DNA from 4 places in the Desulfosporosinus meridiei DSM 13257 genome. Region 4 is predicted to be linked to each of the others. Evidence: riboswitches for the same ligand, from Rfam matches in the RefSeq annotation. Region 4 holds a riboswitch; each other region holds the start of a gene.
The links. A riboswitch is a leader RNA that binds a small molecule or an ion and turns the genes downstream of it on or off. The one in region 4 is predicted to bind cobalamin.
Positions count from the first base shown of each region.

Region 1: linked by a shared signal. The riboswitch ahead of DESMER_RS17015 (ABC transporter ATP-binding protein) and the one ahead of DESMER_RS02845 (hypothetical protein) in region 4 are both predicted to bind cobalamin.
Region 2: linked by a shared signal. The riboswitch ahead of thiC (phosphomethylpyrimidine synthase ThiC) and the one ahead of DESMER_RS02845 (hypothetical protein) in region 4 are both predicted to bind cobalamin.
Region 3: linked by a shared signal. The riboswitch ahead of DESMER_RS17500 (energy-coupling factor ABC transporter permease) and the one ahead of DESMER_RS02845 (hypothetical protein) in region 4 are both predicted to bind cobalamin.

Region 1 covers NC_018515.1:3,683,736-3,691,361, forward strand. Annotated here, with positions in the region: gene DESMER_RS17005 (hypothetical protein) at 1-359, opposite strand, end outside; gene DESMER_RS17010 (energy-coupling factor transporter transmembrane component T family protein) at 406-1,140, opposite strand; gene DESMER_RS17015 (ABC transporter ATP-binding protein) at 1,121-2,659, opposite strand; cobalamin riboswitch at 2,725-2,898, opposite strand; gene pdxR (MocR-like pyridoxine biosynthesis transcription factor PdxR) at 3,030-4,541, opposite strand; gene DESMER_RS17025 (AzlC family ABC transporter permease) at 4,657-5,382, shown strand; gene DESMER_RS17030 (AzlD domain-containing protein) at 5,372-5,689, shown strand; gene DESMER_RS17035 (4Fe-4S dicluster domain-containing protein) at 5,932-7,209, opposite strand; gene DESMER_RS17040 (electron transfer flavoprotein subunit beta/FixA family protein) at 7,495-7,626, shown strand, end outside.
Region 2 covers NC_018515.1:3,610,429-3,618,054, forward strand. Annotated here, with positions in the region: gene DESMER_RS16680 (anaerobic carbon-monoxide dehydrogenase catalytic subunit) at 1-1,686, shown strand, start outside; gene DESMER_RS16685 (HPP family protein) at 1,872-2,651, shown strand; gene bzaB (B12 lower ligand biosynthesis ThiC-like protein BzaB) at 2,824-4,104, opposite strand; gene thiC (phosphomethylpyrimidine synthase ThiC) at 4,124-5,422, opposite strand; cobalamin riboswitch at 5,573-5,762, opposite strand; cobalamin riboswitch at 6,037-6,209, opposite strand; gene DESMER_RS16700 (DNA-3-methyladenine glycosylase) at 6,351-6,938, opposite strand; gene DESMER_RS16705 (formate--tetrahydrofolate ligase) at 7,145-7,626, opposite strand, start outside.
Region 3 covers NC_018515.1:3,799,947-3,807,572, reverse strand. Annotated here, with positions in the region: gene DESMER_RS17525 (aspartate-semialdehyde dehydrogenase) at 1-953, shown strand, start outside; gene dapG (aspartate kinase) at 1,161-2,387, shown strand; gene dapA (4-hydroxy-tetrahydrodipicolinate synthase) at 2,423-3,376, shown strand; gene DESMER_RS23240 (DUF1540 domain-containing protein) at 3,587-3,724, opposite strand; gene DESMER_RS17510 (ribonuclease J) at 4,090-5,754, shown strand; cobalamin riboswitch at 5,823-6,009, shown strand; gene DESMER_RS17500 (energy-coupling factor ABC transporter permease) at 6,353-7,144, shown strand; gene DESMER_RS17495 (energy-coupling factor ABC transporter substrate-binding protein) at 7,141-7,437, shown strand; gene cbiQ (cobalt ECF transporter T component CbiQ) at 7,434-7,626, shown strand, end outside.
Region 4 covers NC_018515.1:614,452-622,077, forward strand. Annotated here, with positions in the region: gene DESMER_RS02825 (cell wall-binding repeat-containing protein) at 1-789, shown strand, start outside; gene DESMER_RS02830 (cell wall-binding repeat-containing protein) at 870-2,882, shown strand; gene DESMER_RS02835 (DUF4430 domain-containing protein) at 2,967-3,803, shown strand; gene DESMER_RS02840 (ECF transporter S component) at 3,878-4,603, shown strand; cobalamin riboswitch at 4,819-4,999, shown strand; gene DESMER_RS02845 (hypothetical protein) at 5,193-5,612, shown strand; gene DESMER_RS02850 (sugar phosphate isomerase/epimerase family protein) at 5,658-6,473, opposite strand; gene DESMER_RS02855 (hypothetical protein) at 6,756-6,938, shown strand; gene DESMER_RS02860 (iron ABC transporter substrate-binding protein) at 7,121-7,626, shown strand, end outside.

The sequences.
Region 1 (7,626 bases), 1.8 Mb from region 4:
CCGAGCATTGCCAATATGTGGTGGCCTAATTTATCCATGGATAATCTTCCCGAAATTAATGTGTAGACAACGGATCCGATAACATTGGCGAATAGGAAGAAAAAGCCCAGGGGCGAATAGCCCGTTGCCATGGCTACTACTGCTTCCACTACTCCAGCGATAATACCCGCCGGTTGTTTGTACATTAAGACAATCAGACCTGTAAAGAATGCCCAGCAGGTGCCATTAAGTAGTAAGAGGGTTGGATCCAATATTGCGTCAATACGTCCTGTAACCTGCATCATGATCAACATGACGATTCCTATGATGACTGAGCCTACAAGTGCCTTTGTGTCAGTTCTGATTAATTTTTCATTCATTTGTAACTTTTCATTCATTTTATTCTCCCCCTAAAATTATTCTAAATTATATTAATGATATCTTGCTTGTCAGGCTGACGATTATTACTATTAACATCCCAGAAATTAAAATAACATCGTAGGTTTTAAGCTCCAGACTTGAGGTAAACGTGCGGGTTTTAGTTCGTCCGTAGCCTCTTAACTCCATGGCCAAGGCAGTTTCAGTGGCGCGTCGAACTGAGCGGTATAAAAATGGCAGAAAGGTTGGAAAAATACCTTTGAGATTGTCCCATGCACTTTCCATTTTGAGACCCCGAGCACGTTGGCTATCAATTATTGATATATATTCAGCTTTCATGAGTGGAAGGAATCGGGCACTCAGTCCTACCAACATAGCAAATCGGTAAGGGATCTTAAATTTTATCAGCATCAAGGTAAACTCTTGGGGTGAGGAAGATGTGAAAAAATGCATACTTGCCAAAACAATAATGCTAGCCTTGAGTATACCGGTGATTGCTAGTGGCAGGGCTTGACTGTATATTTTCAGAATGCCCCATTGGTAGATTAGAACGCCTTCTCGGCAGAAGATCAGCTGTACGACCAATATCTGAAGTCCTAAAAGCAATAAAATCACAATCATGGCTTTATACCGCTTTAAGGAACCCATCCAGACTAGCGAGGCCATAACCTCCACTAATAAAACAATACTTAACTGAACAGCAGTCCCACTAATCAGTGAAAAATTGATCATCAGAACATACCAGGCCAGCTTAGTTCTGGGATCAAGCTTGGAGAGACCCATCTTCCACCTCCCTGAAAGAAATAGGGTTATGAAAATTCAAACCAATGGCTTTAAGTGTATCAAGATGTTGATCGAGATCTCTTCTCGATATATCAAGTTGAATACGATTTTTATGCAGGGCGACTAGCCTGTTGGAATAGTCTTTTGCCATGGTCAAGTCGTGGGATATAAGTAGGATTGTGTGACCATTTTTTGATAAGTGACGGAGTTTGTCCATGATCATATACCCTTGGTTTTCGTCAAGACCTGAAGTTGGTTCGTCGGCAATAATGAACTCTGGATCACTGACGAGGATGGAGGCCAATGCTAAAAGCTGGCGCTGACCACGGCTTAAGCGATGAGGGTGTATATTCTTATAATCCAGTAGTCCCACAAACTTGAGAGACTCATCAATCTTTTGTCCGATTACTTCATTTTGTTCCCCCCTTAACTTCAGAGAAAATCCAACTTCTTCTTCTACGGTGCTTGCAAAGATCTGATAGTCAGGGTTTTGAAACAGAAATCCCACCTGGGAACGGATCTCTGCCAGTTTCCCTTTATTCAAAGGCTGGTCAAACACTTTAATTTCGCCTTTTGAGGGCTTCAGTAGACCGATAATCAGCTTAGCCAAGGTCGATTTTCCGGAACCATTTAAACCAATAACTGATAAAAAATCGCCCTTATAGATTTCTAAATTAATATCTTCACAACCTAGTAAATTGTTTTTGTATAGGTAGGTGACATTCGAAATTTTTGCAATAATTTCATTGGGCCTACTTTGATCCTTGTTGGAGGAGGAGAGGTGTTTTATCCTTCCTCTTCGATGCTTCATTTGCTCCATGTAGTATGCTTCTGGTAAATACTCTTTAACAATTTCACCTGCTCGAATATAGAGGACTCTGTTGGCATAGTTGAGGACTTCTTCAATTCGATCCATGACTAAAACAATGGTTAAATTCTGAGTTTTATTCAACTGACCTAACCGCTTATAAAGGTCATTGCGGCCTTGTGGATCAAGTTCAGCCGTCGGCTGGTCTAGAATTAGAATAGGGGCATTGAGGGCTAAAACACCAGCCAGAACGACTCGTTGGGCTTGACCACCTGAAAGAGCAGCCGTTTGTCGGCTTTCATAGCCCGTTAAACCGACAAGTTGCAAGGCGGTTTTAACCCTCTGATCCATTTGCTCTAAGGGGATTTCCAGATTGCCGAGGCCAAATGCAATATCCTCGTAGACATCCAAACTAATAATTTGATTTTGGGGCTCCTGCATCATGTATCCCACATAATTCGACATTCTATTAAGAGGAATATTCTTAATATCTTGCCCCATGATTGTGACTTTTCCCGTTAAGTCCGCGTCATGATAGTGAGGGATTGCGCCTGTTATAGTATGTAGTAAAATGGATTTTCCAGAAGCTACTCCTCCGGTAATGACGATGAAATCTCCCCTAACAATCTCAAAATCGATGTTTTTTAGTGCTGGTTTTTCTTCATGCGGAAAGACTAGTTTTTCAATTTTAATCTTAGCAATCGTTTCCATGACATCTCCTAAAGTTTGAATTAAAAAAAGTCCCAGCTTAATAAGCTAGAACTTTACCTTTGTCCTTTTGCAATATTTCATAGGCAGGTTTCCTGACTTATAGACTAGAATGTACGCCTTCCCAGTTACCCAGTGGCAAATGTACATTTTCAACATCTACTTACAGTGGTGGGTCCGTCCAGGATTATTAACCTGGTTCCCTATTATCCCTTGCGGGCACCTATTCAATAATGTATTCTATTAGACTTATGATAGAATAATTTGATTAGTTTGTCAATAAAAGTTACATAAATCACTCTGTATTTAACCCATCTTGTTGCTGATGGATACAGCATAATTCTGTAATTTATGCACAATAGATTTCTATAGGTTAAATAATCGGCCATACTGAACTTGGTGATACATCATTGTCTTGATTCTTTTTTGTTATTTGGGTTAAGGATTTGGCCAAGCGCTGGACGCTTTCCAGTAAAACCGCTTCATTATGCGCGGTAAAACAAAGGCGAAGTTCCTTATCCTGAGTGGGCATTGTATAGAATGCTTCTCCTGGCACAAAAGAAATTCGGTTCTTGGCTGCTTCATGGAGGAGTCGCTGGGAAGTGCCCGCTTGTTTTAACTTACACCAAAAATAACATCCACCTTCGGGTACAGTGAATTCAAGATCGTTGGCACACAAACGCTGGAGAGCTTTAGTCATTGCATTTCGGCGTTTTTTATATTCCCTGCGCACAGTTTCCAGATGCGGAGCCAACTTTCCTTCATTTAAAAACATCGTCACCAACCATTGGGCAATGTTGTTGGAATGGAGGTCTATATACTGTTTTTCCAAGGCAAGGCGGTTAATCAAAACAGGCGGGCCTGCCAGATAGCCGGTGCGTAAGCCGGGGAAGAGAATTTTGGAGAATGTCCCTAAATAAACAACTCCTCCGTAAGAATCTAAAGCTTTAAGAGACTGAGGGGGCTTTTGGTCATAATACAGATCACTATAGGGATCATCTTCCACGATAACAAGCCGATGACGTTTGGCCAAGTTTATCAGATCTTGGCGCTCCTGCGCCGGCATAACCCTTCCGGTGGGATTTTGATAGGTCGGTATACTATAAAACAATTTTGGCCGATAGCGAACTATAAAGTCCTCCAACAGCTCTAATGATAATTTCCCCGAACAGGGTAGACTTAAAACTCTGGCCCCTGCGGCCTGAAACACTTGTATTGCCCCGATGAAGGTTGGCCCTTCCATGACAACGTAGTCACCCGGTTCTAACAACACTTTGCTAAGCAAGTATAATCCCTGTTGGGACCCGGAGAGAGTTAGGATGTTCTCTGTCGAAGTCGAGATGCCCTTTTCACTCAACATTGCCGCAATTGCTTTTCTCAAAGGGGTATATCCTTCTGTAGGGATATGTCCAAAATCAGCAAGATTAGCAGTTGCAATATTCCGGTTAAATAACTCGGTAAAGATGTCCAAAGGATAAAGAGCAGGATCAGCCATACCTGCCGCGAGAGATATAGTTCCTGGGGCAGGAGTAGAGACTAAATCCCTCAGAATTGACGCTAAGGGATTTTGAGGATAGGCAGTAAACAGTTGGGGCCAGGGAACTTCAGATGAAGACTCAACATTAAGGGTTTGGGCTACATAAGTTCCGCTGCCGACTTTTGTCCAGACCAATCCCATTTGCTCCAACTTACGATAAGCATTTATAGCGGTTGTACGACTGACTGAAAAGAGATCAGCCAATTCCCGCTCAGGAGGTAGCTTCGTTCCTGCAGGCAGGATTTCCTTGTGGATTTTATCAGCAATGAGTAAGGCAATTTGCAGATAAAGAGGTTGCTTATCCAAGGGATCCAACTCTGCACTATTCAGAAATTTGGATATGTCCATTTATCACTCCCCCTTATTATGTATCCAATTTTTATTATATCGTCACAATTGGATATTTACAATGTTTTAGCTAATCGTTAAGATTTAGTAAATGTTTAAGGTAGGTGGAGTAATCGTGCAGCAATTAAACCTCATCTCAAGAAAGAATCAATTTGCAGAAGAAGTGGGGGTGGCACTTCGAGAGTGTACGCCTGTTGTGCTCGGGGTAGTGCCCTTTGGAATTACCTGCGGAATAATGGGCCTGACAGCACAAATGTCAGGATTAGAAACTATTCTAATGTCTGTCTTTGTTTTCGCCGGTGCGTCACAATTTATCGGCATTACCATGTTGGGCGCAGGTATAACAGGCTGGGGAATTATTGTACTGACTACCTTACTGGTAAACTTACGCCATTTAATCATGGGATCATCCTTGGCACCCTATATGATTAGACTACCCCTCCCCCTTCAAGCATTTATGGCCTTTTTTTTGACTGATGAAGCCTATGCCCTGACCATTAGCCGAATTCCTAATACCGGGTACAGCGTGCTCTATCAAGTTACCGTGAGTACAACTCTTTATCTGGTTTGGGTTCTAGCTACTGTAACCGGGGTATTCTTAGGCAGTTACATATCCGATCCCTTAACTTGGGGGCTTGATTTCGCCATGCCGGCAACCTTTCTGGTATTACTGATCCCGATGTTGGCTAACCGTATCGGTCTTATTGTATTTGGCATAGCTGCTGTAGTCTCGGTATTGGGGGCCCTGTATCTACCCGGCAAGTGGTACATCATTGTGGCCTGCCTCACAGCCAGTTTAATCGGCGGTTTATTGGAAGGGGAAAGCAACCATGCGAAGTGAAGTTTTGTTCATTATTCTCGGGATGGCTTTAGTCACGTATTTTACAAGATTTGGAGCTCTGGCCTTATTTCGGTTTACGGGGATACCAACCTGGTTAAATAGATGGTTAAAGTATGTCCCAGTTGCAATATTGACGGCCTTAATCATACCTTCGTTACTTTTACCTCAAGGATATTTAGATATTAGTTTAAACAACCACTACTTAATTGCCGGCATAACTGCTGCTTTTGTAGCTTATAAGAGCCGCAATATCATTGCAACCTTGGGACTCGGAATGTCTGTAATGCTTATCTTGAAATTATTGTAGATACCTGAAATCAGTTCAATAAAAAAACAACCCTGATATTGCTTCTGCAAATTCTAAAGGGCATTATGAAAATCCATTTCTGGCATGGCCAATTATCATACCAGAACTTGCCTACATTCTCATGAACAGGCTCTATTTGTGTTTATACTTTTTTGAGTTGTCGCTTTAGATATTAGTTCAGGGAGTTGGGTAAGGGCATTCTCTGACCCAAAAGAACACGATGATAAAATTCGTGTCACCTGCTACTTATAATTCTTAACTAGAGCCAGCAAATACTTCGACTTCATTTGCTCACTAGCCATAATTTGCTTGGTAAGAGGCATTTTTAAGACAGCTCCCAGGATTGCGGCCATAGCTCTGTGACTGTAATGAGCCTGGTTATCGAAAATCAGGTTTTGAAGTTTCCCTTGTTCAATACTCATCAACACAATTCGGTGAACGGAATTTATAGGTGTAATAACTCGTTGATTCCGATGCTTAAGGGTAATTGACCCACGATTACAGGCTCTGACACAAACGCCGCAGCCCAGGCATACTTCTTCGTCTATAACTGCCCTCTTTATTACTTTATAGTTCCCCGTCTCCTGAGTAACCAGCTTTAAGGCTCCAACTGGGCAAGCCAAGACACACTTACCACAGCCATTGCATTTTTCGTTCCTAATTTCAGGCAAGAAATTAGTAGTATTGATTGAATTTAAAGTTCCAAATCTCTTAATAGCCAGCAGGGCTTCGCAGCAACATCCACAACAATTACAAATAAAGGGTAACCCCTCTTGTTCATTTTCTCCAATTTGAACTAGATTGTGATCGTAAGCCTTTTCAAGCAAGCTCATACATTCGGAAACACTGACCTCCCGGGCATGACCATACTTAATAAGGCTTGAAGCTGTAGTTCCAAAGGTCATGCATATATCCATAGGAGCATTACAAGCTTTGCCGAGATGGCTCATTTTATGCCTGCAATAACACATGCCGATCCCTATACTGGAGGCTTGTTTTATAACATTGCTCGTTCGTTCGTAATCTAGGATATGTAAATTGTTTACTGTGCTTAACGCTTGTTCGTTTACAAAGATTCTTCCCAGCTTTGTTTCAGTGACAAACAAGTCTCGGACGAAATCCTCTTCAACATTTAAGTATTGATAAAACAGTTCGGAAAGGAGCTTCTGATCCAGATCTGATCTGATGCGCATCAAGGTAAACTCAAAGAAACCGGCCATTGGAGGTGGCAAAACGAAAGTCCTGTCCCCATCTGTGCCTTCAATATCTATTAATAAAGCGCGGGAAGCCAGTTCGGTAAGTATCTTTTCAGTGTCTTCTCTACTCATTCTTAAAGCTGCGCTGGCAGTTTGAATTGAGAAAGGTTTTATGGGTAAAGCTGACATAACCCTGGCTTCTTTTTCATTCATTATGACACTAAGGATCTTAAATAAATAATCGGAAGGCGGAGCTCCTTGAGGAAATTGATTTAGACGTTCGCTCAATTGCTGGTATCCGGATTTTATAGTTCTATGTGCCATAGCTCTCCTTTATTTTAAAGGTTTTAAGATAATTATTTGTTGATACCTAAATTATTCCATGTTTTTATAACTATTTTTGACTAAGATTTGTCTGGTTAGTCCTATATTCACAGTCTATTTCTCAATTCTATTTACCATGTTCTAAACTAATGCTGACGATTGTCCGCTTGTGAATATTAATTTTTGAAAGGCTCAGAATCTTATGCTATCATGAAAAAGCGGTCAAGCGGTCTGACCATCAGTCATTCTTTGAAATATGATATTGCATTTACAGGAGGTTGAGTCATGCAAATCCTAGTATGTATTAAACAAGTTCCGGGAACCTCAAAGATAGACGTGGATCCGGTTACAGGTGTCTTAAAAAGAGACGGTGTAGATTCCAAGATGAATCCCTACGATTTATATGCAATAGAAACT
Region 2 (7,626 bases), 1.9 Mb from region 4:
TGCGGAGCGAATGCAGATCTCATCGTAGCACGTAACATGGCCCGCGCGGCAGCCGGAGGTGTGGCAGCCCATGGAGCTCGTGCCCGTGAAGTCATGCTAACCCTAAAAAAGGCTGCCTCCGGAGAGATCGATCTCCCCATCTTGGGTAAAAGCAAGGTGCTTGGCGTAGCCAACATGTACGGCCTGGAGACTGCAGGCAAAACCGTCGAAGCTTTGGCCGGTGAAATTGCGGATATTTTGCTCGAAGATATGAGCCGTACGGTGCCTGGCCAGCACCGAACCCTTACTGCAGTGGCCCCACCTGAACGACAAAAGGTCTGGAACGAACTCGGGATAACTCCGATCAGCTCCTATCACGAAGTTTTTGAGACCTTGCACGCGACCACAGTCGCAACCCAAGGCGATTGGCGTAAAGCCATGGATCAGTTCCTGCGTTTAGGTATCACCTTTTCCATGAACAGCGTGGTGGGCGGCTCCATTGCCAGCGACTGTCTCTTCGGCATTCCCACCCGCAGTACCATCAAGGCTAACGTGGGTGCGCTGAAAAAGGACTTTGTTAATATAGCCATTCACGGCCATGCCCCCATGCTGGCTACGGAAGTCATCAAAACGGCCCGTACCGCTGAATTCGTCACCATGGCCCAGGAGGCCGGAGCCCAGGGTATCCAGTTCTATGGAATCTGTTGTTCAGGCCTGTCAACCATGTACCGCCTTGGCGGAGTCATTCCCCTCTCCAACGCTAACGGCGCTGAGCTGGTAGTGGGCACAGGCGCGTTGGATCTTTGGCTGGCTGACATCCAAGAAGTTTTTCCGGGTATTATGGATGTCGCCAACTGCTTTAAAACCGTGGTTGTCACCACGAACGAATCCAACCACCTGCCGGGGGCGGAACATATCGGTTACAAGCGAGATCTCTCCGACCTGAATCGACTTCCGGAATTAGCCAACAGAATTGTAACCCGGGCGATCGAAAGCTTCAAAAACCGCCTGGACGTGAAAAGGCATATTCCTCCCTACGAGGTGGAAGCGGAAGTGGGATTCGGTCTTGAGTATCTCAGCGAGTACTATGGCGGAAGCGTCAAACCCATCGCCGACGCTCTTAAGGAAGGCAAAATTCTCGGCATCATCAACTTGGCCGGCTGCACAAACACCCGCATTGTGTTTGAAAAGGCCATTGTGGATGTTGCAGACATTTTGCTGAAGAATAACATCCTTATCTTTGCCAACGGTTGTGCCGGCTTTCCAATGTTAAAACTCGGTTACTGCTCAGTCAAGGGACAGGATAAATGCGGAAATAGCTTGCAGGAATTTCTCGGTTCGGATCTGCCCCCAGTCTGGCACTTTGGCGAATGCATCGATAACGCTCATGCTGTCGGTACCTTCGCTGCCATAGCCGGTCTGCTCGGCCATCCGATCAAAGATTTGCCCTTTGCTGAAGTGACGCCCGAATGGTCCAACGAGAAAGGCGTTGGCGCAGCCCTTGCTTTCCGTATGCTGGGGTTTGATTCCTACCATTGTGTCCATGCTCCGGTGGAAGGTTCTAAAAAGGTGAAGGATTTCCTTTACGGGGGCACAAGAGAACTGCTTGGTTCCTGCATGAACGTTGACCCGGACCCCGAAAAACTTGCTCAGATGATCATCTCAGATTTTAAGGCCGCAAGAAAGAAGCTTACCTGGGACGTTTAGCCCTCCCAATTCAAAGCCTAGGGAGGTCGCGTTGCACAGGACATGCCGGTTGAAACACGCAACTTGCCTCACAGTGTACTGCGGCAAGAGTCATTAATTAAGTACGTGGTGACACAGAGCTTTGTCGTGTCCACCACGTACTTGCAGTTGAACCAAAAGCTTTGCATAGAGAGGAGATTGCCTAAGTGCCTAAGAAATTCAATTCAGTACAGATAAGAGTAAGATCCATTTGTCGAAGAGAATTTGCGAGGGACGTTTACCGTCCGGGAGTCATTTCGCTGTCACGCATCGTCTGGGGCTCCCTAGGTGCCGGCATAGCGCTTGCCATTATCGGTATGCTGTCCAAAGTCACGGGGATAGGAGTGCTCTTTCCGCCTCTGGCGGCAACCTGCTTCATCAATTCCAGTTGCGTGTATTTGCGAGTAGCTCGGCCCAAACCAGTCATCGTCGGACATTTTGTCTCAGCGATGGGCGGGCTGGCGGGAGTTTGGACAGGAGAATTGCTGGCAGGGGGAACAGACTTGGTTATTCCGCTTAAACTTAGTCTAGCGTTGCTTTGCGCAGCCTTGCTGATGCAGGTTTTTGATGCCGATCATCCTCCGGCGGCAGCCACCGCTGTCATTCCGGCTATTTTACCCTTGCCCATGCCCGCACAGCTGTTTCCCGCGTACATGGCTTGGGGCGCGACCATCGCCGTACTTTTCGCCCTCGTCTGGAACCGGGTTTGGTTCGAATTTCCGGCTAAAGATGACGATCATTGCGTTAAATATGCCGGGCTGTACATGGAAAAACCCCAGGTATGGGGCATGTCTTTATGCATGGTTAGTATGGTCCTGATGAGTTGCCAACAAGTCGCGCCGGTGTTTTATCCCATCGGGCTCTGGGGCATGATACTAGGCGTCTTGCTTCTCGGGATGCACCATTTTGTGGTTGCCCTAGTAACCCCAAAAACTGAAAACCACTAGAAAAATATCTAGAATAATATCATGAAGTTTATAATCACTATTATATAAAACCAGTTGTTCTAAGGAATCAACATCCTTTAGATTATTGTTATGTGACGAGGATAGGAATACCTAATTTTTGGGCAACGTTGGTTTTTGAAATGCTAAAGGTTTTCTTATCATACCCGGCCTCTTACCTAATCTCAAAATATTCGGCCGCAACCTGAGCGGCACAGCCGGTTCCGCAGACCACACAACCGCGATCATCACCGGCAGCTGCCGCAGCAGCCTTCAACTGTTCAGGATAAAGAGCCGCTTTAATTTGCCTGTTTAGGTTCAGGGCAACCCGGGCCTTAGCCATTTCCAGATCTCTGGCCCAGGCTTGTTGATTGCCTTTGGCAATATCCGCAATATGAGCCGCCATTCGGGTCGTAATCACCCCGGTTCGGACGTCTTCCTCGGTGGGCAGACCCAAGTGCTCGGCCGGAGTCAGATAGCAGAGGAAATCCGCACCGCAGGCTCCGATCAGCGCCCCGCCGATGGCTCCGCTGATGTGATCATAACCTGGCGTTACATCCGTGGCCAAAGTACCCAGGATATAATAAGGGGCATTATTGCATAGTCTTTTCTGCACTTCCATGGTTGCCTCCACATGATTGAGGGGCACATGCCCGGGTCCTTCCACCATGACCTGAACACCGGCCTCCTGGGCTCTTCTGGTAAGTTCTCCCTGGATGATCATGCCCTGCAGCTGGGCACCGTCCAAGGAATCGGCAATACTGCCGGGTCGGATGGCATCCCCCAGGCTTAAGGTAACGTCATAAGCCTTTAGTATTTCCAGCACCCGGTCAAATTTTTCGTAGAGGGGATTCTCTTTCTGATTGTGCAGCATCCAACCGGTGAGGAAAGCACCGCCCCGGCTAACCACGTCCGTTACCCGTCCGGTGTTTTGCATTCTTTTGATGACGTCCATATTCAGAGCACAATGAATCGCCATAAAATCCAGCCCGTCCGCCGCTTGTCGTTCAATTACCTCGAAAATATCCTCCTCTCTCATACTGACAACACTGCCGTATTTCTCAATGGCCTCGATCCCTGCCTGGTAAATCATGGTGCTCCCCATGGCTACATGAGCCAGGGACAAGGACTGCTTCCTCATGCCGTCGATGTCTTTTCCCGTACTTAAATCCATAAAGCTGTCGCAGCCGGCTTCTTCCGCAATGGCCAGCTTGCGGGCTTCCATTTCCATGTCGTCGCGATCGCTGGAGGTGCCAATCAGGGCGTTAACCTTAATCCGCAAACCTGCCCCGATCCCACAGTATTTAAATTCCTTGCGGTTTTTGTTTCTGGGAATGACGATTCTCCCTTCGGCAACTCCCTGCCGGATAAATTCCGCCTCAAGATTCTCATCAGTCGCCACAGCTTCCATTTCCTCGGTAATGATCCCGGCCCGGGCTTTTAAAACCTGTGTCATATTAACCACCTTTCCTTTCTTAACAGCTATGCTTAGTTGTGTTCAGATACTTGGCGACAATTTCCATTGCACAATACTTCCCGCACATGGCGCAAGCCGTAGATTCCCCGTTGTTGCGGGTTTTCCTGATCTCTGCCGCTCTGGGCGGATCAATGGCCAGTTCTAATTGTCTTTTCCAGTCCAGTTGCTTGCGGGCCAGAGACATTTCCAAATCCCATTGCCAGGCTTCTTTCCTCCCTTTGGCCAGGTCGCCGACATGGGCAGCGATCCGGGCGGCTATGACTCCCTCCCGCACCTGATCAGCACTGGGTACGCCGATATGTTCAGCCGGGGTGACATAACAAAGAAATTCCGCCCCTGCCCAGGCACTGAGTGCTCCTCCTATTGCAGCATTAATATGGTCGTAACCGGCGGCAATATCCGTCAGCAATGGACCGAAGACAAAGTAAGGGGCTCCCTGACAAAGGCTCTTTTGCAATGTAACCGTGGCCTTCACATGCTCAAGAGGCATATGCCCGGGCCCTTTAATCATAATTTGGACCCCCGCTGCCCTAGCCCGTCTGACCAGTTCCCCCAAGATAACCAATTCTTGAACTTGGGCTCCATCCAGGGAATCAGCCAGACACCCCGGCCTCATCCCATCAGCCAGGCTGAGAGTAACATTATATTTCCGGGCAATTGCCAAGACCCGGTCATATTGTTGATAAAGAGGATTTTCACATTCATTGGCGATCATCCAACCGATTAAATGAGCACCTCCGTAACTTACCAGAGGATCAAGGCGGCTTTCTCTCTTGGCTCGTTCTACAACATCCATAGTCGTTGCACAGTGTAAAGCCAAGAAGTCAACACCATCTGCCGCATGCCGTTCAATAACCTCAAACATTTCCTCTGCTGTCATTTTCACCGTGGAACCGTACTTTTTCCCAGCTTCAGCGATTGCCTGATAAACAGGGAGTGTGCCAACGGGTACGGAAGCAGAATTCAGGGTTTCCAGGCGCATGGCATCAATATCCCCGCTGACGCTCAGATCCATGAGAGCATCTGTACCTGCCGCCAAGGCTGTTTTGACCTTGCTGATTTCTTCAGCAAGGGAAGCTTCACTGCCGTAAAGACCGATACTGGCACTAACCTTTGTCCTCAGCCCCTTGCCGATACCTACAGGCATAATATTTTTGTGGTTGATATTACCGGGGATGACAATTGCACCTGCTGCAACTCCCTGCCTGATAAATTCCGGGGAGACTTTCTCCCGGGCTGCCACCTGCTCCATTTCAGAAGTAATTGTTCCTTCCAAGGCCCTTGTTAATAAACTCATCATTATCCTCCTTTGAACCTTTCATTGCTCAAAATAACCCCTATTAATAAGTCGTTATTTGCCTACCCTCCCTTTTTAAAATAAAAAAGTCCACACCTTAATTAGATGTGAACATTTCCACCGTTCCCGTCTTGCTGCCTTTATAAAGAACAGCTGGCAACAATTCAGGCAGGTCTCCTGACTTCCGGCGTAACGTCCGTGTCTCCCTTCCCGCCTGCTTTGCCTATCGGACAACAAGCGGTGGCTATGAGATGGACTACCGGTTACAGTGGCGGGACCGTCCGGGACTTACACCCGATTCCCTATTCTCCCTCGCGGGCACCTGAACGTTATCATATTTACTTAGAGTCACTTTTTAACCGGTTTCCTGTCCCCGCTGCTGCAGTGCGTTGAGACCAGAGTAAGCTTTCAGTGACACATTGTTTTCCGGTGCATAAATCCCAATACCCCGCATTCATCTCGGGGTTTATCATGCAACTCCCAAGGGTACATCTTCCTCTCCTCCTTAGAAATTAATAACCTTAGGCTATTTTTTAAAGCAAAAAAACCCGCAACTCAATAGAGCGCGGATTTTTCCATCATCCTCACCTAAACCGGCTTAATACGCGAAGCCGATGCTAAGTATTTTACAGGCAGGTCTCCTGACTCAGGCTCACAGCTTCCTTGCCTCCTTCCTCCTTACAGAGTGGTCATGGCCAAAGCTCCCCTTTACAGTGGCGGGTCCGTCCGGGACTTTCACCCGGTTCCCTATTCTCCCTCATTGGGCACCTGTAAAATTATGTTTATTTACTAATGATCATACTTAAGAAAACCGAGGATGTCAAGATACCTTTTAGATCAGGGCCCTCTGATCTTGTCAAACTTGAATCCATTCAACCATAAGGGCCTGCACTGAGAGAAATCCACCGACCTCTCCAGCTATTGTCCCTTATCTAGATACAAAGGGATTGCCCTCTACCCAAAAACGCCAGGGATAGTGTACGGCTTCTCTGCTGTTATTAATACCTATTCTTGGACCTACGGCAATGGACCCGACTTCCTTTCCTTCTGCGATAAACAGTGGATACTCAAACATCCCTCTCCCGTAATCTTCCTTAACTATCCCTAGAGATTTGGTTAACTTTCCCGGTCCATTGGTTAACTCCAGTTCTTTTTTTACGTTTCCCCGGCGTTGATACATCAGATCAAATCCGGAACAGGGCTCCAGGGCTCTGATTAACACCGCCTCCGGGTGCCCGATTTCTCCACTGACTACATTCATAAGACAATGGGTATGCATAACATAAGTATAGGCATACCCAGGTGGGCCAAACATTACTTCAGTTCTTTTAGTCCTTCGGTTGCCATAACTATGAGCCGCCCGATCTTCCGGTCCAATGTAGGCTTCAGTTTCTACAATCCATCCCGACGCTGTGCCAAACTCTGTTTCCTTCACTAGCAATTTCCCCAACAAAGCAGGAGCTAAGTTAAGGGTAGGTTGTTGAAAAAAAGCATAGTCTATCGGTTGAAATGTCATAACTCTATCTCCTTATTCCGAACTTCCAGTAGTAGGGGAATACTCATGTTTCTGATATTACCCTAGCGTCATTGTACACTTATTTTCCCTTAGTTATTCTTTAATTGTTTTTATGCAGGGACATTTTAAAGACCGCCGAATTCCTTGTGTCCAAGGATTCGCGCGGTCTTTCCACTTTCTATCTATAGTCAGGAATGAACCTAGGATTAGAACAACCCTGTAATTGTTCCCTCCGCATCAATATCCATTCTCGTGGCAGCCGGTCGTTTTGGTAATCCCGGCATGGTCATAATCGTACCTGTAACTGCCACCAGGAACCCGGCACCGGCGGAAAGACGCAATTCCCGAACTGTGATGGTAAAACCTGTCGGTCTGCCTAAGCGAGTGGGATCGTCAGTAAAAGAATACTGAGTCTTAGCCATGCAAATCGGTAAATTACCATAACCCATCTCCACATATTTCTTCATAGAAGCTTGAGCAGCTTTATCGAAGATAACTCCATCTGCTCCATAAATATCTTTGGCTATTTTCTCGATTTTCTCTTCAATGGACAAATCCAATTCATAGAGCACCTTAAATTTAGCTTCTTCCCGTTGGAGCACGGAGAGGACCGTTTCAGCAAGCTCAACGCCTCCTTCTCCACCGCGCATAAACACTTCGGAAAGGGCAACTTCTGCACCTAACTCCT
Region 3 (7,626 bases), 1.7 Mb from region 4:
CAGTAGGACAAGAGTTTCTTAAAATTCTAGCAGAGAGGAATTTCCCTGTTACAGAACTAAGGTTGCTGGCTTCCAAGCGTTCTGCAGGGAAACGAATTACATGGCAGGGACAGGAACTTGAAGTTCAGGAGACTACCCACGAGAGTTTTAAGGGGATAGACATTGCTCTGTTTGCCGGTGGATCAGCTAGCACAGAATATGCCCGTTCTGCTGTAGAAAGTGGAGCAGTGGTTATTGATAATAGCAGTGCTTTTAGACTTGATCCAGAAGTGCCGCTTATCGTTCCTGAAGTTAATCCGGAAGATGTAAAGTTACACAAAGGGATAATTGCTAACCCAAATTGCTCGACAATTATAATGGCAGTTGCACTTAAGCCTATTTTTGATCTAGCAGGAATTAAACGAGTAGTGGTTTCAACTTATCAAGCTGTTTCAGGTGCCGGGCGAGAAGGCATTGAGGAATTGGGTGCCCAAGTAAAAGCTTGGTCACAGGGTGAGGAGCTTATCTCTAGTGTTTTCCCTCATCAGATTGCCTTTAACCTTGTTCCTCGCATTGACGTTTTTCAGGAGGGGGACTATACAAAGGAAGAATGGAAGATGGTTAAAGAAACTCAGAAAATATTCCATGTGCCAAGCATGGCCATTACTGCCACAACCGTTCGGGTGCCTGTTTTTAGAAGCCACTCTGAATCCATCAATGTTGAGACAGAGCGCATTGTCAGTGTATCTGAAATTAGAGAGGCTTTAAGCAAGGCTCCCGGCGTCATTGTAATCGACGATCCCAGTAAGGATCACTATCCTATGCCTTGGTTTAGTTCTGATAAAGACGAAGTCTATGTAGGTCGCTTGCGTAAAGACTTCTCGATTGATAAAGGATTTAACCTCTGGGTTGTCGGGGATCAAATTCGTAAGGGTGCCGCAACGAACGCTGTTCAGATTGCAGAACTGCTGTAATCCTCCAAGGTGGTTCGAAATTTTTTGAATCGTCTTTGCAGGGATAAAGTGAGTTAAATAAGCGATCAAGGAGCTAAAATAGATGATCGCTTGGATTTCGGAAAATGAGTTTGTTTAATTAGGATTGAATGAATTATCAGATCTATTGCCAAGTGGTAAAGCAAAAAGTTGGATTTGAGTTCGAACCAAGAATAGGGGGGTTAGAAGGTGCATATTCTTGTTCAGAAATTTGGCGGTACCTCCCTTGCTACAGATGAGCGAAGGGCTCAGGTGGCGTCTATTGTGTCAGAGGCTGTTCATGAAGGGTATTCTCCAGTGGTTGTTGTTTCAGCCATTGGGCGCTCAGGCGATCCCTATGCCACTGATACATTCTTAACTATGGTCAGGGGAATACACCCGGATTTACCCAAACGCGAATTAGATCTTCTGATGAGTTGTGGGGAAGTGATTTCCGGGACAGTTTTAGTAAGTACATTAAAAAGTCTAGGACTGAAAGCAGTTCTCTTAACAGGTGGTCAAGCAGGAATCATTACAAACAATGATTTTGGTGACGCTCGCATTGTACGAGTAGAGCCAGCTGAGATATTAGAACAATTAGCAGCAGGATATGTTGTCGTTGTGACCGGATTTCAAGGTGTGACAGAAAGTGGTCAGATTACTACTCTAGGAAGAGGAGGAAGTGACACTACAGCTTCAGCCTTAGGTGTTGCCCTTAACGCCGAATCTATTGATATCTATACTGATGTGGAAGGGATTATGACGGCTGATCCGAGGATCGTAGAGGATGCCCGGATTTTGGATACAGTCACGTATAACGAGATATGTCAGCTAGCTTATCAGGGCGCTAAAGTTATTCATCCCCGGGCAGTGGAAATTGCTATGCAAAGAAATATACCTCTAAGGATCAAATCAACTTTTTCCAAAGCTCCGGGGACATTAGTCACTAATATGCATCCTGATCGGGAAGTTGGAACTGATATTACTACAGATCGAATCATCGCCGGAATCGCCCATACACCAAATGTAACGCAATTCAAGATAATGACAACGGACGCTTCAAACAAACAGCTTACAGATAAGCGAATCTTCAAGGCAATGGCCCTTGCTGACATAAGTGTAGATTTTATCAGCGTACAGCCCGAAGCAGTGCTCTACACAGTATCAGATGAAGTTGCTGCCAAAGCAGTTCAAATACTACAGAATATGGACTTTGAAACAGAGGTTGTACCTAGTTGTGCAAAAGTATCTATAGTTGGGGCAGGCATAGCTGGCGTTCCTGGTGTTATGGCTGACATGGTTGAGGCACTTTCAGATGCAGGTGTCACTATCCTGCAATCAGCCGATTCACATACAACGATTTGGGTACTGGTTCATCAAAGAGACATGGTGACTGCAGTGCAAGCATTGCACAAGAAGTTTAAGTTAGACATATAGTATGCTAAATGGAATGGGAAGAAAGGATGAGAAAGATGCCTTTTGGTAGAATCTTGACCGCCATGGTGACTCCCATGAATGACGCATTGGAGGTAGATTATCAAGAAGCTGTGCGCCTAGCGCAGTACTTAATAGACCACGGATCCGACGGGGTCGTGGTATGTGGTACGACCGGAGAATCACCCACCATAACCGATAAAGAAAAAATTGAGCTCTTTAAGACTGTCAAAGCGGCCCTAGGAACAAGAGGAACTGTCATCGCAGGGGTTGGATCAAATTCAACGAGTTCAAGTGTTTCCTTAGCCCGTATGGCGGCGACTGCAGGTGTAGATGGATTAATGGCTGTTGTACCCTACTATAATAAACCATCTCAAGAGGGAATGTTTCAACACTTTAAAGCCATTGCAGAGGCTACACCATTACCGCTAATGCTCTATAATGTACCGAGTAGAACATCAGCAAACCTACTGCCTGATACGGTTAAAAGGCTATCAGAAATTACTAACATAGTTTCATTAAAAGAAGCAGCCGGTTCTCTGGATCAGGTCAGTGAACTCAAAAGACTTTTGCCAACGGAATTTGAGATCTATAGCGGAGATGACTCTATGACATTACCTATGCTAGCCTTAGGTTGCAATGGAATTGTTAGCGTTGCCGCCCACATTGTTGGAGATGAGATGAAGGCAATGATCGATGCCTGGTTTAACGGGGATACTGCCCAGGCAACAAAATGGCACCTGGAGCTTTACCCAGTATTCAAAGGAATATTTGTCACTTCAAATCCTGTTCCGATTAAGGCGCTCATGAACATGATTGGCATTAAAGCCGGGGGAGTCCGATTACCGCTTGTTGAGGCTACACTAGAGGAACTAAAATTTCTTGAGGAGCTCTTAAAAATTACAAAAAAATCCCGAATCGATAATAGGAGACAGGTAGAGACATTAGAATTGAAGGTCGCTTCTGATATGCCTGGAAATACAGTGGTCTAAAGTTCTATAAACTACTTTGTTGTAAAATAAAAAGGTGTATTTGGGTAGCACCTTTAAGTATTAAGCTCAGAAAGCTAATAAACCTCTGCAAGCAGGGGTTTATTAGCTTTCTGAGCTTAATATAAGTATTCTGAGTCATCGGAATAAGTCATCACCAATCAAAGGTGATGACTTAATGAGAGAGATAAGTTTAGGTTAGAAGAAAAGGGGTTATTTATCTCCGGGTTCATAAAAAGCACACTCTGCTTCACGATCCATTAAGCTGGAGGTTACACTTAATGTCTCGAGTTGACAATGGCCATCCTCATTATGATGACATTTGATTGCACTACAAACAACATTGGTCATGACTATTCCACCTTTCTATTACTAGTCAGAAAGTTTATGAAGTAATATGCTCTTAAAATATCGTTCCCGAATCTTGGTTTTTAATACACGGATCATGTCAGAATTGAGCAATTAAGGAATTTTAGGAGATGATGATCGAACTTGCAAGCCTTCGGTTTTCGCGCTATAATATATTATCTTTATTGTGCGGCTAGTTTCATAGATGATTATCGAAGTATTGGCGAACACTGGGCGTCATTGTGTTCGTTTTGTTATTTCGCGTCTTTTTTGTTGCTTAAATTTTGGGCTGCTAAGAAACCGGGAGAATCCCGTTAGCTTTTTGGGCACATGAGATATAAAGAAACACAAAATAGGAGGTGGTTTGATTGCCAAAAGAGCATAAATTGCAGATTATCCCATTAGGTGGACTTGGTGAAATTGGAAAAAATATGACAGTGATCCGCTATGACAACCAAATGGTGCTAGTTGATGCAGGATTAGCGTTTCCGGATGAAGACATGCTCGGAATAGACATTGTAATACCAGACTACACATACTTAATTGAGCACAAAGAAATGCTGCTTGGGATCTTATTAACCCATGGGCACGAAGATCATATTGGTGCATTGCCTTATCTTTTAAGAGATGTGGATGTGCCGGTATTTGGAACACGTTTGACTTTAGGTATTATTCAATCCAAGATGAAAGAAAACAACCTTAGCAATATACAGGCTACCGTTGTTCAGCCCCGTGATGTAATAAAGCTTGGAGTTTTCCGAATTGAGTTTATTCGTGTAAATCACAGCATACCGGATTCGGTTTCGATTGCTATCCATTCCCCATTAGGAACTGTTGTTGTGACAGGAGATTTTAAGCTGGATCATACCCCTGTGTCAGGTGAGATACTAGACATTCATAAATTTTCAGAGCTGGGGGACAAGGGAGTTCTATGCTTACTGTCTGACAGTACTAATGTTGAAAGAGCTGGATTTACTCCATCTGAAAGTCATGTCGGAGAAATGATTGATGAAGCCTTCCGGAATGCCAAAGATCGTGTTATTTTAGCTAGCTTTGCATCGAACGTTTATCGACTCCAACAAGCGATTACTGCTGCTGTAAACACAAACCGAAAAGTAGCAGTGGTGGGAAGAAGCATGGTTAATATTGTTGGAATTGCTGAAGAACTAGGGTATCTGGATATCCCGGAAGGAACCCTAATTGATATTGATGAGATTATTGGCTTACCGGGGAATCAGGCTTGTATTTTAACAACAGGAAGCCAAGGAGAGCCGATGTCTGCTTTGACTCGAATGGCTAACCATGATCATCGGCATGTCGCGATTCAACCCGGGGATACTGTAATCATTTCAGCGAGCCCTATTCCGGGTAACGAGAAATCAGTTGCTAAGACTGTTGACCAATTGTTCAAACTGGGTGCTAATGTGATTTACGAATCGGCTGAAGGTATGCATGTCTCGGGTCATGCAAGCCAAGAAGAGCAGAAACTAATGCTGAGCATGGTTCGCCCGCAGTATTTTATGCCTGTGCACGGAGAGTATCGCATGTTAATCAAACATGCCCAATTAGCAGAACAGCTGGGCATTCCCAGAGAAAATATTTTCATTACTGAAAACGGCGGCGTAGTTGAATTTACTCGGCATGGGGCGGCATTAGGCAGCAAAGTCATGGCTGGTAAAGTCTTAATCGACGGGTTGGGTATCGGAGATGTGGGGAATATTGTATTGCGAGATCGCAAACAGCTTTCCCAAGACGGTATTCTTATTGTCGTCATGACTATAAGTCGTGCCAGCGGCGCTATAGTATCGGGACCCGATGTTGTAACCCGTGGATTTGTGTATGTTCGGGAGTCCGAAACCATGTTAGATGAAGCCAAACAAAAAGTTAAACAAACCATGGCTCGTTGCAGGGAAAACAGGGTTACTGAATGGGCTGTCTTCAAGAACCAGATTAGAGATACTTTAAGTAAGCATTTCTACGAAAAAACTCGCCGCAGACCTGTGATCTTGCCAATTATTCAAGAAGTAGAATAGGTAGCAAGTTGACAAAGTCTTTTTAAATCTTACTTGACGTTAAAGATCATTCGTGTTAAATTTATAATAATCAAATATTTCGAGCAAATGATTTTTCTTTGCTGAAAAATCAAAAAACAGGGAAGCCGGTGTGATTCCGGCGCGGTCCCGCCACTGTAACGGGGAGTTCTTTGCCATATCCACTGAGGAAACTTGGGAAGGAGGCATAGAACGAGGAACCTTAGCCAGGAGACCTGATTGCTTGAATGCTTTAACTCACGATGGATGGGTGGCAGGGATTTTGTTAATTCAGCCCTCCATTCTTGGGGGGCTTTGATTATTTTTATCGTACATATAGTTTCTCGAGGGAAACTACCTGCAGGTTAGTGTCTTGTTCAAGCGGGATCTGCTTTCAAACATGCGAATGCGACTTGAAAGCGGAAGAGAACGCACCGTCCGAGATAACCGTTACTTTACTGTCTATCAGAGAGAGTAAAGTAAGGTTGTCTCTTTATTTTTTTAGTTGAGGAGGGGTGAAGATATCAGAAGACCTTGTTTTTGATTTATTAGAAACTACAGAGAGTTTTTACGTTTTAACGTGAAAAGGAGTGTTAAAACTATGAGTATACGAAAAACAAAGCATATTGGGTTGTTGGTAGCTTATGTTATGTCGATATATATGCTTTTCCCTAATAATGTCTATGCGATGCACATCATGGAAGGGTTTTTACCCTTTAATTGGGCGGCTTTCTGGTGGATAGTTATGATTCCCTTTGTTCTTGCCGGTGTACGATCCATCAAAAAAACAGTTACACTCTATCCTAATTTGAAGATGCTGCTTGGGATGGCAGGAGCCTTTGCTTTTGTTTTGTCTGCCTTGAAGATTCCATCTGTTACTGGCAGCTGCTCTCATCCCACGGGTGTAGGCTTAGGCGCTATTTTATTTGGGCCCGCAGCAATGTCAGTCTTAGGGATGATCGTCTTAATTTTTCAGGCGCTATTATTAGCACATGGAGGAATAACTACATTAGGAGCAAACACCTTTTCCATGGGAATTGTTGGTCCGTTTGTCTCCTACGGCATTTACAGAGGTTTAAAAAGGCTTGGTGCACCCCAATGGTTGTCAATTTTTATGGCTGCAACTTTAGGTGATTTGATGACCTATATTACTACTTCAATTCAGTTGGGGTTAGCTTTTCCTGCAGCTTCAGGTGTCTCTGCCTCGATACTTAAGTTTATGAGCATTTTTGCCTTCACTCAGATTCCCTTGGCGATAAGTGAAGGACTACTCACAGTTATGGTGTTTAATATTCTCATGGCATATAGTCAAAAAGAGTTACAGGTTCTAAGTGCATTCACTGGCAACGCCATATCTTCTATGAAACGGAAACGGGGGGTAAAAGAGGCATGAAACTCTTCACCAAAAACATGGTAATTCTTCTGTTTGTTGTGTTATTGGCCGTTCTTCCCTTATATATAGCGAGAGGTTCAGAGTTTGGTGGTGCAGACGGTCTGGCTTCAGATGCAATTATGGAACTTAATGCTGATTACACTCCTTGGTTTGAGTCTATATGGGAGCCACCTAGCGGTGAGATTGAATCCTTATTGTTTGCCTTGCAGGCAGCAATAGGTAGTGGATTTGTCTTTTATTATCTAGGGTACTCGAAGGGTAAACAGATGGCTAATAAGAGGGATCAAGCGTGATAGCTATAGATTCATACGCTTATAACAACAAACTAGCAACTATTCATCCTTTAGAAAAGTCACTTTTTGCAATTCTTACGATGATTATTTGTCTTATGTCTGAAACAATGCTTACCCCTCTATTAGTATTGGCTTTAATGTCAGGAGGAATTATACTAAAAGCAGGCATCCCAACTCGACTTTTAGCAA
Region 4 (7,626 bases):
GTCCTGGCAGCGGTACCTTTAGCCTATAAAAACCAGGCCCCGATTTTACTCACCGAGGCTACGGAGCTAACTCCTGCCACCTTTGAACAGCTCCAGAAGCTAAAGCCGAAAAAAGTGATCTTAATTGGAGGCACCAGCGTAATTTCTCAAGGAATCCAAGACCGGCTTAATCAGCTTTATGGAGCAGAAAACGTAGCTCGCTATGGCGGGAAGGATCTCTACGAGACAGCCGCTCTGATTGCCCAAGCTCTGGGAACCACAGGCCAGGCTGTGATCGCTAACGGCGGGCCCGCCAGCTATGCCGATGCCCTGGCGGTTTCCAGTTATGCCGGTTATCATGGTATCCCCATTCTCTTTACCGAACGAACCGCTCTGCCGGCTGCTACTCAGCAGGCACTGACGGAACAGAAAGTAACCAGGACTCTGGTTGTGGGAGGCAGCTTTGTTGTACCGGAAGAAATTGTTCAGCAATTGCCAGAGGCTGTGCGCTATGGCGGAAGGGATATCTATGAGACAGCCACTAAGATTGCTGAAGGATTAGAGCTTAATTCCAGCAAAGTCTATGTAGCTACCGGGTTAAACTTTGCGGATGCCCTGGCAGCAGGCAATCTGGCTGCCCGAACCCTTTCTCCTATTCTCTTAGTAGACACGGGAATACCCGGCGTCACCTCGGACTTCCTGCTGAAGCATCAAGCTGAGCAGCCGGAAATAATTATTTTTGGCGGAGAAGGAATTATCAGAGGGGATCAGGAGAGCAGCCTGCGCTCTGCTCTCACTCCCTCGCCCTAAAATAGTTCAATCAAGCCTTGGAGTCAGTCTTTTTAGCAGGGCTGGCTCCGGGTCCATAACTAGGTAAAGGAGATATAAAAATGAACAAGACAATAAAACAAGGACTGGGAGCTTTTTTGGTTTGCCTGCTCCTCTGGAGTGTGTTGCTTAACGGCCTCATCGCAGAAGCCCAAGCTCAGACTTCGGGCAATCAAGGAATAGCGAATCGTTCCCACGTAGATTCGGTAATTAAGGATTTGGAAAAATGGGAAAGAAGTTTTCTGAAAGCTACTTTTGAAAAAGCAGCTGAGCAGGAAATTGTCGAACCCACTGTCTATAATTGGCCGACAATCGGTTTGGCCAGACTGGAACGGTTAGATGGTCTTGATCTTTATCTGGCCGAAAACGAAAAATACCTGCAGCAAAACTGGAGTTCTACTCTGCGCAAGGTGACAGATTTGGCCAGAATCAGCTTGGCCGTCGGGGCAGCTCAGGGGAATCCGCGGGACTATGGCGGTCAGGACTTGATCGCTGAAATCTACAACTTTACTGATATTGAAGCTCAGGGTATCAACGGGCCGATCTTTGCCTTAATCGCCCTGGACAGCGGTGGGTATGATCTGCCTGAGAACGCCAAGTGGACGAGGGAAAAACTCTTAAGCATTATTTTGAGCAAGCAATTGGCCGATGGCGGATATTCTTTGGATGGAACGGGCAAGGGGGATGTAGATATAACCGCCATGGTCATCCAGGCCCTGGCCCCCTATTATCGGGCAGGGCAGCCTGAAGTGAAAGCTGTGGTGGACAGGGCCGTCGCTTATTTGGCTCAAGTTCAGGAAGCAGACGGAGGCTTTAAATCCTGGGGCGCTAAGAACAGTGAAAGTGTCTGCCAGACGATTATCGCTCTTTGTGCCATGGGGATCGACATCAATACAGACTCTCGCTTTATTAAGAATTCCAACACCCTGTTAAAGGATTTGCTGAAATTTCGGGCAGAGGATGGAGGCTTTAAGCATATTCTCGAGGGCAGCACCAACAATATGGCTTCCGAACAAGCCTTGATTGCTTTAGCAGCCTATGTAAGATTTCAAGACAATAAATCCAGCCTCTATAACTATCATCCTGAAAAGCAAACCCCTTCCTTGACCCTGCCTGCCGAAGAGTCGGACTCTTCGCCCTCAGTTTCAGGAATCCTGCGCATTGCCGGAGCAGACTGCTACGCTACAGCTGTGGAAATTGCTAAACAGAACTTTCCCCAAGGAGCAGAAACCGTTATCCTGGCCCGGGGGGACGTCTCGGCGGATGCTCTGCCCGCAGTGCCTTTAGCTAAGAAGTACCAGGCCCCCCTCATGTTAACTCCTTCGGATCAACTGCCTAAGCTAGTCTTTAATCAAATCCAAGCCTTGGGAGCCAAGAAAGTCCTGATCATGGGGGGAGAGGGGGCCATCAGTCAACAAGTGTCCGGGGCTTTAAGTCAAGCAGGAATCGAAGTTCAGAGAGTGTCCGGCCAAGATCACTACGCTACTGCCTATGAAATTGCCAAACTCCTGGGAAGTTCAGGTCAGGCTGTGATTGTCAGCGGGGATTATGTCCACAGCTTCCCCGATGCCCTCTCCATCTCCGCCTGGGCTGCTTATAACGGCGTACCCATTCTTTATGCCGATAACTCAGCCCAACTCCCCAAACCCACTGAGCAAGCTATTGCAGAATTGGGAATTAAGCAAACCCTGCTGATTGGCGGCAGGGCTGTACTCCCTCAGGAATTAGAGCAGATCCTGCCTGCTCCCAAGCGCTACAGCGGTCAGACTCTTTACGATACAAATGCAGCCGTGCTCAGTCAGCTTCAGCCTAACCCCACAAAACTCTTTGTGGCTACCGGAGGGGGTTTTGCCGATGCCTTGGCCGGGGCAGCTGTAGCCGGTCAGTCTAATGCCTGGATTCTGCTGACTGCAGGTGCATCCTCCGGCGAGGATGGTCTGACAGATGGGCAGGAACAGCTTCTTCGAAGTGCTGACAATCTCATCAAGGAGACCTATGTTTTAGGCGGTGCAGCCGTTGTATCAGATAATACCCTGCAGACTTTGAAACAGATACTGCCAAGCGGCACACCATGATAGCTTTAGCAAATTTGGTAAGCGAGCCCGAAGACAATGTCCTTCGCAGGAATTAGCTTTATCGTACAAAAGGAGGGAGTAAATGTGAGAAAACCTAAGTCAGTTGTACTTATCCTGGTTATACTCATGTCTCTTTTATTAACCGGATGTGGAGCTAAGACACCCACTGGGGATCTGCCGGCAGGGGCGAACACTGCAGGGGTTGCAGATTCAGGCCGAGAGACAGGTGAACTTAAACCTAGCGAGGAAAACGCAGATCAACAAGAACCTAGCAGCCAAGTTCCTGAGAATGCTCAGAATTCACAGGGGGCCAGCCCTTCCCAGAGTCAGCCACCGCAGCCCGACACAACTAATCAGGAAAGTAAGCCAACAATAGCTATCAGCTCAACCAGCCCCAACGGCTCAAGTTCAGGTACAAATGGATTAGCTGCTGTTCCGGCTCCTGCTCCGGCGGCCCCTGATTTAAACGTGAATCCTATCCCTCCTAGTCCCGATCCTAACCTCAATCCCAACCCCAAAAACATAGTAACCTTCTCAATTAATTGCCAAACTGCCGTTGATAAGGGACTTCATCAGGATAAAAAATATCAGGAGGTTGTGCCTGCTGATGGGATTATTCTGGCCCCCACTGTGGTGGAGTTCAAAGAAGGGGAAGTAGTATTTGATGTTTTGAAGCAGGTAGTACGCCAACATAAGATTCACATGGAGTATGAAGGGTCGAAAGGAACCCCCTATATCCAAGGAATCAATAATTTGTATGAGTTTGACGGAGGGCCCCTGAGCGGCTGGATGTATTGTGTCAACAAAGTATATCCTAATTATGGCTGCGGAGAATATAAGCTCAAACCGGGGGATATAATTGAGTGGAACTATACCTGTGATTTAGGCAAAGACTTAGGCCAAACTTGGCTGGGAGAGTAAAACGGAGCAACGGAACCAGACTCTCCCTTGGAGAAGGAAGAGTCTGGTGCTGGCAAAAGACAGGATGTGAAACAATGTTAAACCAGGTCGAGCCTAAGAACAAGGGCAGTCGAATCATCCACATACTCCGCTGGGCCATAATGTTTACAGTACCCTGCGCCTTAATTCTTTCGACGTTGCAGGGGGATAAGAACTATGGCTTATTAAGCGTGATCCTGATCATCTTGGCTATGGCTCCCTTTTTTCTAAGCTTTGAGAGACGCAGACCGGAAGCCAGGGAGTTGGTGGTTATTGCTGTGATGGCAGGGATTGCGGCTTTGGGCCGGGTAGCTTTCGCTCCCATTCCTCATTTTAAACCTACCTCAGCTGTTGTGATCATTACCGCCCTGACCTTTGGTCCGGAAGCCGGGTTTTTAACCGGTGCCGTAGCAGCTATTACCTCCAATTTGTTTTTCGGGCAAGGGCCCTGGACGCCCTGGCAGATGTTTTGCTGGGGTATGATCGGCTTAGTGGCCGGTATGCTGAGAAATGCCGGCTGGCTGAAAAGCAGGTTGAGTTTAGCAGTCTTTGGTTTTGCCACTGGCTTTGGCTTTGGCTGGGTCATGAATATATGGTATATCGTCGGTTTTATCAAGCCCATTACCTATCAGGCTATCATAGCAGCCTATATCTCCAGCTTTTGGTTTGACTTTACCCACGCTCTTTCGACCCTGATCTTTCTGGTGATCTTGGCGAAGCCTTGGATCAAAAAGCTGGAACGAATTAAGATCAAGTTTGGCTTGATGAATAATGAACAATGAATAATCAAGAATCAACAACGAACTTACTCAATCCACTGACAAAAAAATTTGCAAGATTTTTTTCGGGAGCAGGAATTTTAGAATCTACGTAGAAATGTAGGAATATTGAAAAAATTTAATCCGTGATTCGGACAGTATTTCCAAAACATTCCCAGAACACGATGATGACTTCTGGATTAGAAACTTAAATTTGTCTATTCGTCAAATACTCTCGAAAAACTAAATATGTAACGAGTGTACTTTTATAAAGAAAGTATTGACAGGGAAGTCAGTTAAGCTGACGCGGTCCCGCCACTGTAGTAGTGAGCGGCCTTATACAATGTCACTGGGCAACCGGGAAGACATAGGGCTGCAATGAACTTAAGCCAGGAGACCTGCTCGTTACAGATTACACAGGAACCTACGGAAGATAGGGGAGGTGCCGTTTACGCCGGAAAATCAGTGACATTATCCGGCTAGTGGAGTAACCATATCCCTTTACAGGTAGCTGTAGAGGGATTTTGCTTTTTTATGGTTTTCAAGTTACTCTAAGCGCAAATTTCTTGACCTCTAGTAGGGGACATTCATACCGATGGGAGGAGGATTATCTATGATTACGGCCACAGTGCATAGCTTAGAAGGAGCTGTCTCTAGACTGGGATTAGACCCCCTCATGGTGAATCGCTTTATGGAGGAGTGGCTACAAACTGCGCGAGAGGTCTCCTTTGAGGAAGCTAATGAGGTAGCTTGTATATTAAATAAAATGAAAAGATCCATCAAATATTATCTGGCGCCAGACCCTACCAGAGAAGGTTACCAAGTCGTGCTTATCGTGAGGAAGAATCGAGTGGTTACGATACTTACTCAGTTAACCAATTCTTTCTACGGGGTGCCGGAAGCCCAGACGGTGAATGGGACACGCATGATTAAGACTTTGGGGGGAGAAATGTACGAAGACAAAGGGAATTGGGTCAGACAACTCAGACAAAAGCACGAAAAAGTTCATTTCCGGAAAAAGCTGCGACCTTAGGAGCCAAGCAATTACTTCCTGATCAAATCATCAGTAGCTGCAACTCTATTTAGGCAAGCTTTCCCGCTCTAATAAACTGTGGAGAGTTTTTAATCTTTGCAGAGCTTTTTTAAGAAATAACTGGGGTGGGCTTTCCCGCTCCTCCGCCGTCGGATAGGCCTCCAAAGTTAAGCATCCCCGATAAGCGGTTGGAAAGTGCCGGGCTACTTGGGCCCAATCAATAATACCCTCTTCAGGCAGCCAATGCCGATCCTCCAGACCGTCATTATCCGACAGATGAGTTGTGACAAGTCGTCGGCCAAAATTCTTAAGAAGATGGAAGTCCGGTTTATCCGTTAGAAAGTAATGAGAGCTATCAAAACAAAAGCCCAAAGAGCCGGATGGAATTTTAGAAAGCAAATAGGGGACATTATCATTGCGGCGGGTGTTTTCGATAGCGATGGTCACCCCCAGGTTCTCAGCAACCCTTACGAGTTCAAACATGCTTTCGGCACCAAAATCGTTGGGCTTTGGCGTGATCTGGCCCTCCGTCAAATGCATTACCAGCATGGGAATTTCGTAGTCTGCGCAATCCTCCAGCCAGCGGATATGTCTTTGGATAAATCCCGAGCGCAGGGATTTGTTCTCTGACCACATTTCGCTGGATTCATTATAAGGTACATGCAGGTTTTCTAAGATAAGCCCCATATCTTTGACCAACTCAGGCATGCTCTCCTTCTTCATCGGCCAGGGGATGTCCTCATCCTCCCACCAGATAGAGGTAGCCTCAAATCCGGCTTCCTTAATTAATCTAAGTCGTTCCGGAAAAGGAAGTACGTAACCGAACCAGGAAAAAATACCCAGAGGATAGGAAGTTGTCATCTAAGTGCCCCCCTTTAAAAAAGTAACTCTCAACTACTCAAGTCACCAGACCCCGTATAGAAAATAATCTCCACTTGTGCTTCATAGGTTATAGATTTCAATATTCTCTAAACAGGTTAAGGAATCCTTGCAACTTTGTTGAGAAGGCAGGAATTTCTTGATTTCTATAGAACTAATAATATTGTGAATATATGACCATGGAGGTCTGACTTCAAAGGAAGTCACCTTTATGGTCTTATTTTTTTGCAGTAAGAGTATTTTATTACATTAGGAGGGCGATAAATGAGTCACTTAGATAAGCTTCTGGAGATAGAAAAGCGGCGGAAAGTACTACAGAATGCCCGAGAGGAAATCTTAGGGAAACTTATATCAGAAAGGGAACAGCGCTCTCAGTGGCTTATTAAGCTTATAGATATTGATGACGAGCTCGAAGAATTATCCAGACAAAGCAAAGCACTTACCTGAGATGTTCTTAGACATTTTCATAAGAAAATTATTTATTTGTCAAAAAATGAAAAGGAATTTTTGGCTTAATGTAGAAACAATAAACAAAATATTTTTAAAATAAGACCATGGAGGTCTGGCTTCCCTAGGAAGTCAGCTTCGTGGTCTTATTTTTTATGAAACTAAAGGAGAGGATGCATTTAATGAGAAAACTGACGGTACAATTCTTGCTTCTAATGATGTCCTTATTACTTTTAACGGGATGTGGAGGAACTGAAAGTAAGCAGGAAGGGGGCACAGTTCCCACAACAGCCCAGGTTCAAAAACAAAAGATTACGGATCTAGTCGGCAGGGAAGTTGAGTTTTCGGTTCCGGCGCAAAGGGTCGTGGCCATCGGGCCGGGGGCATTACGGTTAGTGACTTATATCGAAGGAGCAGCCATGATGGTTGGGATCGAAGAGGTTGAGAAGAAATCAAACCCGGGAAGATCCTACATGATGGCTTATCCTGACTTAAAGAAGCTGCCCAGTATTGGTCAGGGAGGACCGGATACTGCACCCAACGAGGAAAGTTTGGTTAGTGTCAAGCCGGACGTGATTTTTGTCTGTACTCTTGTCGATAAAGAAAAGGCTGATCAATTGCAAGCCAAAACAGGTATTCCCGTAGTCGCTTTAAGCTATGGGGACTTAGCGACCTTTGGTGATAATCT